Regions from separate parts of the Paenibacillus sp. FSL H3-0329 genome, predicted to be linked through region 1. Evidence: riboswitches for the same ligand, from Rfam matches in the RefSeq annotation. Region 1 holds a riboswitch; the other holds the start of a gene.

Region 1 (5,867 bases):
AACTTCCAGGTAGGCTCTTCTTTTGTTACAAGCTCTAGAGCGCTCATGGTGAAGGCGTTGCTGATTTCTTCTCCGCTTACCGAGTCACGACGCAGTTTGGAATTCACTCCACGCAGCAAAGTTTCTTTATTTAGTTGATCGAGACCTTCCAGAATACGGTCAGCGTAGACGGAAAGACGGTTCTCATCAAAAGCCAGTTGGCGATTATCCGGTTTTACTACGAATTGCGGCATGGTTAGTTCATCCCTTCTTATTTCAAATTAATTTTCAATATCAAAAATTGATATATTATAGCGCAGCAGGCTGCCACAGAAAGACCTCCGAGCCGTTCATGCTGGCCGGAATGTCGATAATGCGTTGGTTGGAGCTTCCCCGGTAGAGAAGCGTAGTATCTTTCAGTTCTTCTACAAATCTTCCATCTATTAACACCTGACACTGCTTAAGTAGATCCCATTCCGGCGTACCGGGAAGGGCTGTAAGTTCTTCGTACGTATAACCACTGTAAATCCAGATTGAGAAGCCTGGCAGTACAGCGCGAAGCTCATGAATGAACCCCAGCAACTCTTCTGCTGAGAAAAAAGGATCGCCGCCTGCCAGTGTCAGACCATCCAGCAAAGGGTTAGCGGCGATTTCTGCAATAATTTCATGTTGTCGTTCTAAGGTGAAGACTTCTCCATATTTAAAGTTCCATGTCTCGGGATTAAAACATCCCGGGCAACGATGGCGGCAGCCGCTGAGAAAGAGGACGGCCCGCATGCCCTCTCCCTCGTTAATCGACTCCGGATAGTAACCGCAAATATTCATAGATGCTTAACGCGATCCCGTACTTCAGCTTGTTTGGCGGCATTAAAGCGGGTCTGATAGTCGCCGGTTAAATAACCTGTAACTCTGCGCAAACGGCGGATGTGCACGTCATTCTCATGTGCGTTGCAGGAAGGACAGTTTGTCCCAATTACGCCTTCGTATCCACAGCTGGAGCAGCGGTCAATCGGATGGTTAATGCTGAAATAGCTGACCTGTTGTTCGAGCGCATATTTAATGATTTTGATAAAAGCCGATGGGTTGTTGCGGGCATTGCCGTTTAATTCGACATAAGAAATAGCCCCGGCATTGCAATATTCATGGAAAGGAGCTTCCAAGCTGATCTTCTGAGCAGCACCCAGATCGAAGTATACAGGGATGTGAAAAGAGTTCGTATAATATTCACGGTCGGTTACGCCCGGAATGGAACCCAGTACCTTGCGATCAACTTTTGTGAATTTACCGGACAAACCTTCTGCTGGAGTTGCGAACAGAGTGATGTTGAGATCCAGTTCCTCACTTTTCCGATCGCAATAGTCCCGCATATGACGCACAATAGCCAGCGCCTTGGCATGAACTTCCATATCCTCGCCATGGTGTTTGCCGTACATAGCTTTCATACATTCCGCCATACCGATGAAGCCAAGAGACAGACTGCCATGCTTTAGCAGATCGCCTACAGTGTCATCAGGTGCAAGATGCTCGCCGCCTTCCCAGACGCCTTCTCGCATCATGAAATCGGAAGCTTTAGCTTTTTGTGCGGTTTGAATGTGGAACCGATGAAGAAGTCCTTCCAGCGCAATATCCATATAATGATTTAGATCTTCATAGAAGCCAGCTTCGTCTGCGATGGTACGTCTGCCTGTTACTGTGCCGTGTGCCAGACCTAGCCGAACCAGATTCAGTGTATTAAAGGAAAGGTTGCCCTTTCCAGAGCAATGATTACGACCAAAACGGTCACCGAGCACTCGGGTTCGGCAGCCCATTGTAGCGAACTCCGTATCAGGATCACTTGGATCATAATACTGCAAGTTGAGCGGAGCGTCCAGATTAGCGAAGTTTGGATATAGTCTGCGCGCAGAACATTCAGCCGCTTTTAGGAACAGTTCATAGTTAGGATCGCCTTGTTGTTGATTGATTCCTTGCTTGCATTTGAAGATTTGAATCGGGAACACTGGTGTTTCTCCGCTGCCAAGTCCGTTCATAGTTGCTGTTAGCAGAGAACTGATCACAAGCTGACCTTCTGGTGAAGTACAAGTACCGTAGTTGATGCTGGTAAACGGTATTTGTCCACCGGATCGGCTGGACATGGTATTCAGATTATGTACCATACTTTCAGCCGCTTGCAGGGTTTCGATTTCGGTTTCCTTTAGTGCAAAACGGAACGCTCTTGGATATAACTCCGCCAGATCGGTCCGGCTCATCGTAATCTCGCCCAAAGATTCATCAGCTTGTCCTTCTTCAAAATAATCCAGACCCTTGCGGAACAGCTTGGCGAAGGATTTGGTTACATAAGGTGCCAGATCATAGTCGAGTTTATTGGCGGATACACCACCATATTGAGCATTTTGCTGGGATTGGAAAATAATCGCTACCAGAGACATAGCAGTCATTATTGAGTTCGGAGGACGAACGCTGCCGTTGCCGGTATTGAAACCTTCACGGAGAAGTTTATCAAACGGGATAAAAATACAGTTCGTCGTTCCAATCGCGTATTGATCCAGATCATGCACATAGACGACATTGTCATCAATAGCCTGCACTAGCTGCGGCGGCATCGTAAAATTGCGGGCGTACCATTTTGAATATTCACTGCCGAACTTGCTCATTTTACCGGAGAAACTCTCTCCATTCAAATTGGCATTCTCGCGCAATAGGTCCATATCCCGACTGTCGATAATATCCCGGCCTAAATCAATGAGCTCTTCTAAAAGAACTTCCCGTGCATTTTCTACTCCATTAAATTGTCTCTCCAACAACGTCATTGTACAGCTCTCCTCTCAGTATAAAAGAAAAACATCTATCATCAAATCCATATATCCATAGGAAGTTGGACTGCCATAAGCAGTCGTATATTTGTTCTGATTACATAAAAAAAGCATCCCCTACCCGAGGATGGCAGAAAATGCCCGATGCGTTATGTAAATATCCACACGGATATTTGCAGAGGTCTCTACGTAGATGACCGCATGCGGACACCATCCCTGTTCCTCGCAGGCATCAATAGTTGGTGTCGTCGAAACAGGTAGGTCTCCTGGCTTCCGTGGGATCTCTCGGCGCCTTCCCAAGGGTGTTCCTAACCCTCAGTGGCATCTGCCGGGAGATGTGGATTCTCAAGCTTCCCAGAAGCTTAAGAAGGCCATCCGGTTACAGTGGCGGGACCGCAGCGGATTCTCACCGCGCTTCCCTATTAAGCTCTAAATCCGGTTAAGGATCAAAGCGCCTGTCTCCACTATATTTTGTTGTCGTTAGATAAAAATAACCCAAGATGTTGTGTTTGTAAACAGTTTTTTAGAAAACCCGCGCGGGGAGCGGGTTCTTTAAAAGTACTCCACAAATGATCCACAGGCTGTCCATAAGTAATCCACAATTGATCCACAGGGAGATGCGAAATGATTCATAAATTGTCCGAAAAGATGCCACAAAGAGTCCATAAATATAGTGCAGATGACCCTAGAATTTGCGCATGAGAAAATACTCTTAGCCCAAAGTCATATTTTGGAGTAATCAGAAGAAATAGAAGAGATAAGGGAGGATAATCTTGCTTAGTTTGTGACAGAGCGGTGGAATTGTTACAATGGAAGAAGATAGGTACTATAAAATTTCGAGGAGGTATTCTCATGCCTATTGCTGAAGTTACAGTTATTCCAATTGGAACAGGCAGTACCAGTCTTAGCAGCTATGTTGCGGATATGCAGCGGGTGCTGAAGACAGTAGAAGGGATTACATATGAACTTACGTCCATGGGGACGATCATCGAAGGGCCTCTGCAACGCATTTTTGCCGCGGTAGAAGCTTTGCATGAGTCTCCTTTTGCCGCAGGTGCAGAACGTGTCTCTACCTCACTTAAAATAGACGACCGCCGCGATAAACCCTCCACTAGCCGTGGAAAGTTAGAGTCTGTGGAGCGTAAGCTACAGGTGGATTAGCAGTTTAGGAGGGCGGAAAACAGGGAGAAATAGGCTTGCGTTTCTGGCTGAAAGTTGTATAATATTTTTTGTTTGACAGAAAAATCAGCTTTAAGCTGGTGTAGCTCAGGGGTAGAGCAACGCACTCGTAATGCGTAGGCCGGGGGTTCAATTCCCTTCACCAGCATCCCAAAAAACCATACGTGGCGCGGATTTCCGAGGTTTCGGGACCGCGTCATTTTTCATTAAATCCCCTGGCTTCTAACATTCTTCTAAAAGATAAGACATGGCGAAATCGCTAATGAAAACGGTATGACTAGTGGTCACTGTCGAGCAGATGGAAGGTGTGTCGCAAGCTGACAGCAGTCAGAATGAAGGATGGTGGAGGAGGAGCAGCATAAGCTGCTTTTCTCTTGCGGGGGCAGATTGGTTAGATGGTAATTACTATAAAAATAAAAAAAGACACCACAAGGTGTCTTAGTACAGATACTTTTCGCTCGAATTTCACGAGCTCGTCAGTGAACTGAGTTCATAAGCAAGACTGGCTACGGCTAACAGATGAAGAGATAAAGTAATATTAATGTTAAAATGTGCGGTAATATTAATTTTCATAGATAACCACGCTCCTAAAGTATAAATACACATAAAGAAAACTTTATAAAGCGCTTGGCCTGCCATCATCAGTGCCAGGTAGCCATCCTGTACAGACGCCTTAGCGTTTCGACAGTAACATTATACTTAATATTTTGTGTTTTGCAAACCAAAGCCCCCTTAAGACTGAAATAATGAGCAATGTGACAATTATGTCATTCTGAATTGAATATTGTTAGGTTAATCGATGGGGAAGTTTACGTGTCTCCCTTATACTGGAAATTAAATGATTTTATTTCCGAAAGGGGACAATCCACTGATGACTGACGTAATTAAAGCAATAATACTTGGCATAATAGAGGGCTTAACTGAATTTTTACCAGTATCATCTACTGGACACCTTATTTTAGCAGGCGATTTGCTTAGCTTTGAGGGAGATGCTGCAATAACTTTTAAAATTGTTATTCAGTTGGGTGCAGTGATGGCAGTTCTAATTCTTTATTGGAAAAGGTATTTGGAAATTGGGGTTAATATGATTAGAATGGATTTTTCCAAAAGCAAAGGATTAAATGTCATTCATATGATTTTGGCTATGTTACCAGCATTAATCCTATATCTTCTCTTCAAGGACACAATAAAAAGCCAATTATTTGGTCCAACCCCTGTTTTGATCGGTCTAGTTGTTGGTGGGGTGTTGATGATCATTGCAGCGCGGAATAGGCGGACTGAAACCGCTGATACTATCGATGGGATTAATTATAAACAGGCTTTCGGAATTGGTCTGTTCCAATGCTTGGCGTTATGGCCGGGATTTTCGAGATCAGGTTCGACAATTTCAGGTGGCCTGTTGCTTGGCACTAGCCAAAAAGCCGCCGCAGATTTTACATTCCTTATTTCCGTGCCAGTTATGTTTGGTGCAAGCTTGTTGGATTTGTACGATAGTCGTGATTTGCTGAGTTCTGACGATTTACTTCTAATGTTAATTGGCTTTGCGACATCCTTTCTTGTGGCAATGATTGCAGTAGTGACGTTCATCAAACTGATTAAGCGACTTCGATTGGAGTGGTTTGCTCTATACCGGTTTGTTTTAGCAGCTCTCTTCTATTTAATTGTCATACAGTAATTGGATTAGTCAATATGAACATCATGGGAAAGAAGCTTTTAAAAAGGGCTATACATCATATCCTGCACAGATTAAACTAGAGGTTCAAAACAAGGGGAAATCACCAAACAAGACAAAGCTCAAGTAGTCTATGAACTAAGGAATGAATTTTCGGTGAAAGCACTTCTACAGCTAGCCATTATCCCTCGTTTGTTTCTTCTACCATTAATATCACAAAGTGATTT
Region 2 (5,867 bases), 520 kb from region 1:
TTCACCAAGTTCTCTCCGGAGGATGTCGTCTTTCGGGCTATGCACAGCCGGGAGGACGATGAAAATTACGCATTGGGTGAGGATGACGCCTTGAACAAATACCGTGAGCGCTTCGGGCTTGATACGGTAGATGACATAGAAGCGATTATCAACCCGGCAGATATTCCGGAAGAATATCATCATTACACAGATCATGTGTTAACTGGGCTTACGGATCGTTACGGTGTGCTTACGCGCAGACGGCTTTGCCCGTCCTGCCATAATGAGCTGCCGGTGACTGCCGGGAAGGTGCCAAGTAACATCATCTCGATTATCGGGGCATCCCAAGTCGGGAAATCGGTGTATATGACCTCGCTGATCCACACATTGCAGCATACTACAGCAGGTCATTTTGATGCCGCTTGTATGCCGCTTAATGCAGAAATTAGCCGTAAGTTCCGTACATTGTATGAGGAACCGCTTTTTGAGCGTGGGGATCTGCTGGCTTCTACACAGAAGGAAAAAATGCAGGAGCCTTTTATCTTTCAATTTGTCTTTAAGGATGAAAATAAACCGCCACTGACACTTGTATTCTTTGATGTAGCAGGTGAGGGTATGGTGGATCAGGATTATCTTGGACTTCATGGTCAGCATATCAAGAACTCAGCGGGTATTTTGTTTATGGTCGATCCGCTGCAAATCCGTTCTATCCGTGAAAAGATTCATATTAACATCGGTGACCGCCCGGGAGAATGGGTCTCACAATATGACGAGCCACGCGATGTGGTGCTGACGATGTTCGGTGATTTTATTGCCTATCAGGAAAAGAGCAAAACAGACATTCCAACAGCGGTTGTGCTTGCCAAAAGTGATATGCTGCATTCACTCAAGGATGAAGATGGCGATTACATCAAGTCTAACAGCAATGTGTTCAATAACTATGTTCACCGCAAAACATTAAACATGGACGAGTTTCATAATATCGACGGGGAAATTCGCAGATTTATTGGTAAGGTGGACAGACCCTTTAAAGATACAATGGATGTTTATTTCGCGAATACGGGTTATTTTGCAGTATCTGCGTTGGGCAGCAACCCTGTGAATCAAAAGATTGAGGGTGTAGTAAGCCCGATTCGTGTAGACGAGCCTTTTATTTGGCTGCTGCATAAGCTGAAGTATATTGAGGGGAGCGACGGCCCGTGAATGTTTTCTCAGGGTCAACAATCGCCCAACAGATGTACACCCGCGAACGTCGCGGAGTGTTTCGTTCCACAGAAGGCTTCGATACGGTAGCGAAATCAGATAGTCTAGACAATAATTTTGTGAAAAAAATCCTTCATCCCTTCTGCCTCTACGATGCTCCTGCGGAGTTAACCGCGCGTGGGGAGAAGGATGAGGCTGCATATCCTGGTGCGCTGCACCTATTTCATGCTGAGAACGGGGATACAGTTATTGGGCTTAGTCGTTATCAAGCGGCCGATTTCACAGGCCAACGAAGCGCTTTTTTTGCACATAACTATGTAGTACCTGCTTCACGTTCCGAAGAAATTGTGCAGAGCTATGGAGACTGGCTGCATGCTGATTTTGCAGAGCGTTATACTGGAGAGCTTGGTGGAACCTTGCCGGAGCTGCCCTCTATTCCAGTTGTTCGCACAGACCGCAGCCCGGATCCAATCGCAGGCTTACGCTTGCTAGGGATTGATGAAGGGATATTCAAGGCGTTATTGCAAGCGGTAATGCTCTCTGTAGCAGGTAAGAAAAAAATCTACGTGGCTCTAAACGTACCTATCACCGAGTTGTCCGCGCGGGCGGTGGAGCTTACAGAAATTCTGTATAGCGTGCTGCCGTATGAATTCCGCCGTAGATTAGGCGTGATTACGTATGCGAATGAACCGCAAAGCCGTAAATATATACATCTTAGCTTTGTGGAAAAAGGTTCACTTCGTCCCGGTGACCGCAGTATTGAGAAGGATTATACCTTTGATTTGGCTTCCGGACGGATGGGGAATGTCGATTTTGGCGAGTCCCGCCAGCCTTATGCTGATTTGGTATGGAAGCTGTTACTGCTGAATCCAGGAGATATTAACGACTTCGTAAGCTTCGCCGATCAGATTCTGCGTGGAGAGAGTCCTGAGCACAAGCTATCTCTTTCTTTCTATAATGAGCTGGCTATCTTTTATGAGATTGAGCAAGGGAACGAGCATTTATATACGGAAAACAAGAGTGCGGTGCTAAGTGGTTTGCTTTCATACCTAAAGCCAGACGGTGCAATTCATTCTAGAATCCGCTTGAATGATATTTTCTTAGAACGGTTTGACCGGGAATTTGATCTGATTCGGCAAAGAAATGTGCCAGATCCGGCGATTATGGAATGCTTTAAAGAGTATTTTGTACTTAAGGATCACAATTACAGGGTCAGAATCGTGGATTATTTCATCAATGGGATGCTTCATAGTGTGGAAGCGGGCCGCAAGGATATTTTGAGTGCTGCTTACGGGATCATTGAGAGTAATGATGAGTTAAGTGCAGCTTACTTCCAGCGCGTGATGTCTGAAACTTATTTCCGTAAGCAGCTACTTGAGCCTTATATGGAATCAAGACTAGCTGCGGCGTCCAGATCTGCGGATATTCTGAGCTTTGTGCTCCATTGGGGGCGGTTCCTGCCAGTGGCGTTAGAGCAGTCTTTTGCTCAAAATGCTGTGAAGGATTATTTGCTAGAAAAGCTTCAGCTGGAGCATGATCCGGTGGCTTCTGTGGCGGAAATTCATGAAATTGTAGATAAGGCAGAAAAAGATCGCCGCAAAGGAACAGGAGTTGCTCCTAAGGCACTCTCCCTAATGCAGGATCTTGCTGCTTCAGCAGATAGATTCTTACTGAACCGCTTATCGCTTTCTGATATGACGCAGGAGGAGCTTCTGGAGGTAGTTTTTTTACGGTATGGTAATGTTGTCGATTGGCAGCCGCCACTGGATAGGATTAGCAAGCAGAAAGAGAATGCGCTGCGTGCCGCTTACCGCTGGTTTGGTGAAGAGAAGCCAAATGAAGAGATTTTTACAGGATTGTCTCCGCAGGAACTAGATGATGTGCAGCTACTGGGTCGTCGTTTGCTAAAAGAGGCGCGTGTTCTAGAACCCTTTGAACGGCTTCCGCTAGCCTTTTACTATACAACTCAGCGTGAAGGGGGTCCGCTGGATTACGATGCGCTTCTGGAGCTGTTAAAGCGTAAAGCCGGTTCCGACAAAGAAATCATCTATCGGTTTTTTGCTTGGTCGCAAGGCAATCCTTTATTTACGGTTTCGAATAAAAAGCTGCAACCGGGTTACCGTAAGGCGATTCTGAAGTATTTCCTGAGCAGTGATCGTGAAGCGTTCAAGAATCGGGAATTCCGAAAGAACTATGTCGCGGCAGCTCGGCCTGCTCTGCAAAATGTGTACAATGAAGCCCGCTCCCAACTGGCTTCCCCGCTGGCGCGCTGGATCAGCCGCAGCCGATTTCGACTCTTAATCTCCGGCTCCATTACGGGTATTCTGGTGATTATTGCAATTATCGTATTCAGTATGCTGCGTCCGGATGATACGAAGACGGCTCTGCCGGGAACAAGCCCTGAGCCGACCCCTGTTCAGAGTGCAGGCAATGTGCTGCCTCCGGCTTCAGTATACTTGAAGGATCAGAGCGGCGAAGGAGATAAGGGGAGCAGCATATTGGTGTTCACCTTCGCAAGTGCAGATGACTGTGTGCAGTTTCAACCGACTGAGATTAGTTTAATGTCTTCGTCTACAGAGATAGATAAAAGCTTTAAGGTCGCTGCTACGAATGGGACTTGTCCAGTGCCGTCAACGGATGGGACGGATGAGAGAAACGCCGCTGACGAGTCAGATGCCGCTGGCACTACTGGAGGAACAGCAGAAGGTGCAGATGCTACTAATGCTGTAGCTGATGTATCTCCGTCTCCTACGCCTTCCTCTGATGCTGAGGACAGCACTGGGTTGCCTTCCGCAACAGCTGTGACTGAAGGGGAACAACCTTCCTATCAGGTTGAGGTTACATTGGAGCCTGGAGCGACAATTTTAGAGAAAAGTATGATCAAAGCCGGAAGATTTACATTGATCGTAGATCCCGATCCTAATATTCCACCAGCTTCTGATTCAAGTGCTGAACCTTCCCCAACTGCAAGTCCGGAAGGAACAGTCGAATAACAAGCTTTCTGAACAGCAATACCTACCGGCAGGTGGCGTATTGCTGTTCATTTTTTTGCTGCCCTTACTAAGCTTTTCTATAGACATGCTATGTATTAATAGATATGATTATGGATGTCAAAATAAGATACTACATACTGGAAAAGGTGCAGACTCTATCAATCTAGTCGTCTGCTTAAAAGGGAAGTCCGGTGCAAGAGTCCGGCGCGGTCCCGCCACTGTATGTGCGGAGTTTTTCTTCTATAAGCCACTGCCCCTAAGGTAGGGTGGGAAGGTGAAGAACAGCGATGAAGCATCAGCCAGGAGACCTGCCTTTTTCGTGAGCGTTTCTATTCTTCGTGGGGTAAGAATGTGGAACATATACAGATGGACTGTTGGCAGGAAGCAAGCGCCTCAGCCTCGATTTGTAATCTTCCCTGACCGCCCTCCAAAGGGGCGGTCTTTATGTTATGCGTCTTATTCCCAGCAGTACCCATTCTTATACAGAAAGAGGTTAAACAATGAAGAAAATCATGTCTTCCAAGTTTGTAGCACTTGGGCTGGCCTTATTCATGGTCATTTCAATTCTAGGAACATCTCTTGCTCCGGCAGGACAAATATTTGCAGAAGCGAGCGCTGGCTCCGGTCTGGAAGCAACTGCTGCGGAGCGGATTAATGTTGCGGATGCGACTTATGCGGCTGCAGAATATCTCTTGAAAGGTGGCGTGCAATCGGATTGGCAAGCTATTGGATTAGCGCAAGCAGGATATAAGCTGCCAGCCAGTTACCATTCAGAGCTTGAGAAAAAAGTAAAGGATGCAGCTGGCAATTTCGCCAATGTAACCGATTATGCTCGAATCGTGCTCGCAGTGAGAGCGATTGGTGCAGATCCTACTAGCTTTGCTGGTAACGGAACGACTCCTGGCTATAATCTGATTGAGAAAATTTATAATAACAGCAAGCTCAGTGAACAGACGCTAAATAATCCGGTATATGCTTTACTTGCGCTGGATTCTGGTAAATATAATATCCCAAGTGACGCGAAATGGACGGCGGATAAGCTCCTTACGGAGATTCTCTCCAAACAGAATCCGGATGGGGGCTTTGCATTAACCTCAGGCGCAAGTGAGCCTGATATGACAGCGATAACCTTGACGGCTCTGGCGGCACATAAAAATAATCCCGAAGCCTACTTAGCAGGGCTACAAGCCGTAGCTTGGTTATCTGCAGCTCAAGATAGCCATGGGGGTTACGGTGACAGTGCTGAAAGTAGCGCACAAGCAATCCTTGGACTCGCATCCTTCGGAGTTGATCCTAGTGGATTAGAATACACCAAAAACAAAGTGGATCTAATGGAGAACCTGCTTAGCTATCGTCTAGCTGATGGTAGCTTCACCCATAGCCGTGGTGGAAGCAGTAATGTTCTGGCGACAGAGCAAGGACTTCAGGCGCTGGTTGCGTATAATTTGCTGTATAAAGGAAGCAACAGTAAGCTATACGATTTTTCCAAATCCTCCGTTCAGAGCTCACTCATCTACGCTCCTGTAACGATTGAGGGACCACGGGCCACGTTGGCACAAGGGTACGCCTATGCTGGCAACGCACTTGGAGCGTTAGAGAAGCTGGCGCTTCAAACGAACTTGCCGATCACGAATCCTTCGGGCAGTTATGTGACTGGCATCGGAAGTATTGCTGCTGGAAGCTTTGGTGGTT

The links. Region 1 has a riboswitch for cobalamin ahead of NSQ66_RS02310 (anaerobic ribonucleoside triphosphate reductase). Riboswitches for the same ligand answer to the same signal wherever they lie in the genome.
Region 2: another riboswitch for cobalamin. It lies ahead of NSQ66_RS04505 (DUF4430 domain-containing protein); the one in region 1 lies ahead of NSQ66_RS02310 (anaerobic ribonucleoside triphosphate reductase).

Annotation. Positions count from the first base shown of each region.
Region 1 is NZ_CP150150.1:521,394-527,260, forward strand. It holds gene NSQ66_RS02300 (ribonucleoside-diphosphate reductase subunit alpha) at 1-233, opposite strand, end outside; gene nrdG (anaerobic ribonucleoside-triphosphate reductase activating protein) at 289-804, opposite strand; gene NSQ66_RS02310 (anaerobic ribonucleoside triphosphate reductase) at 801-2,786, opposite strand; cobalamin riboswitch at 3,028-3,263, opposite strand; gene NSQ66_RS02315 (MTH1187 family thiamine-binding protein) at 3,642-3,950, shown strand; tRNA gene NSQ66_RS02320 (tRNA-Thr) at 4,045-4,116, shown strand; gene NSQ66_RS02325 (undecaprenyl-diphosphate phosphatase) at 4,840-5,643, shown strand.
Region 2 is NZ_CP150150.1:1,039,199-1,045,065, forward strand. It holds gene NSQ66_RS04495 (hypothetical protein) at 1-1,182, shown strand, start outside; gene NSQ66_RS04500 (hypothetical protein) at 1,179-4,175, shown strand; cobalamin riboswitch at 4,303-4,506, shown strand; gene NSQ66_RS04505 (DUF4430 domain-containing protein) at 4,676-5,867, shown strand, end outside.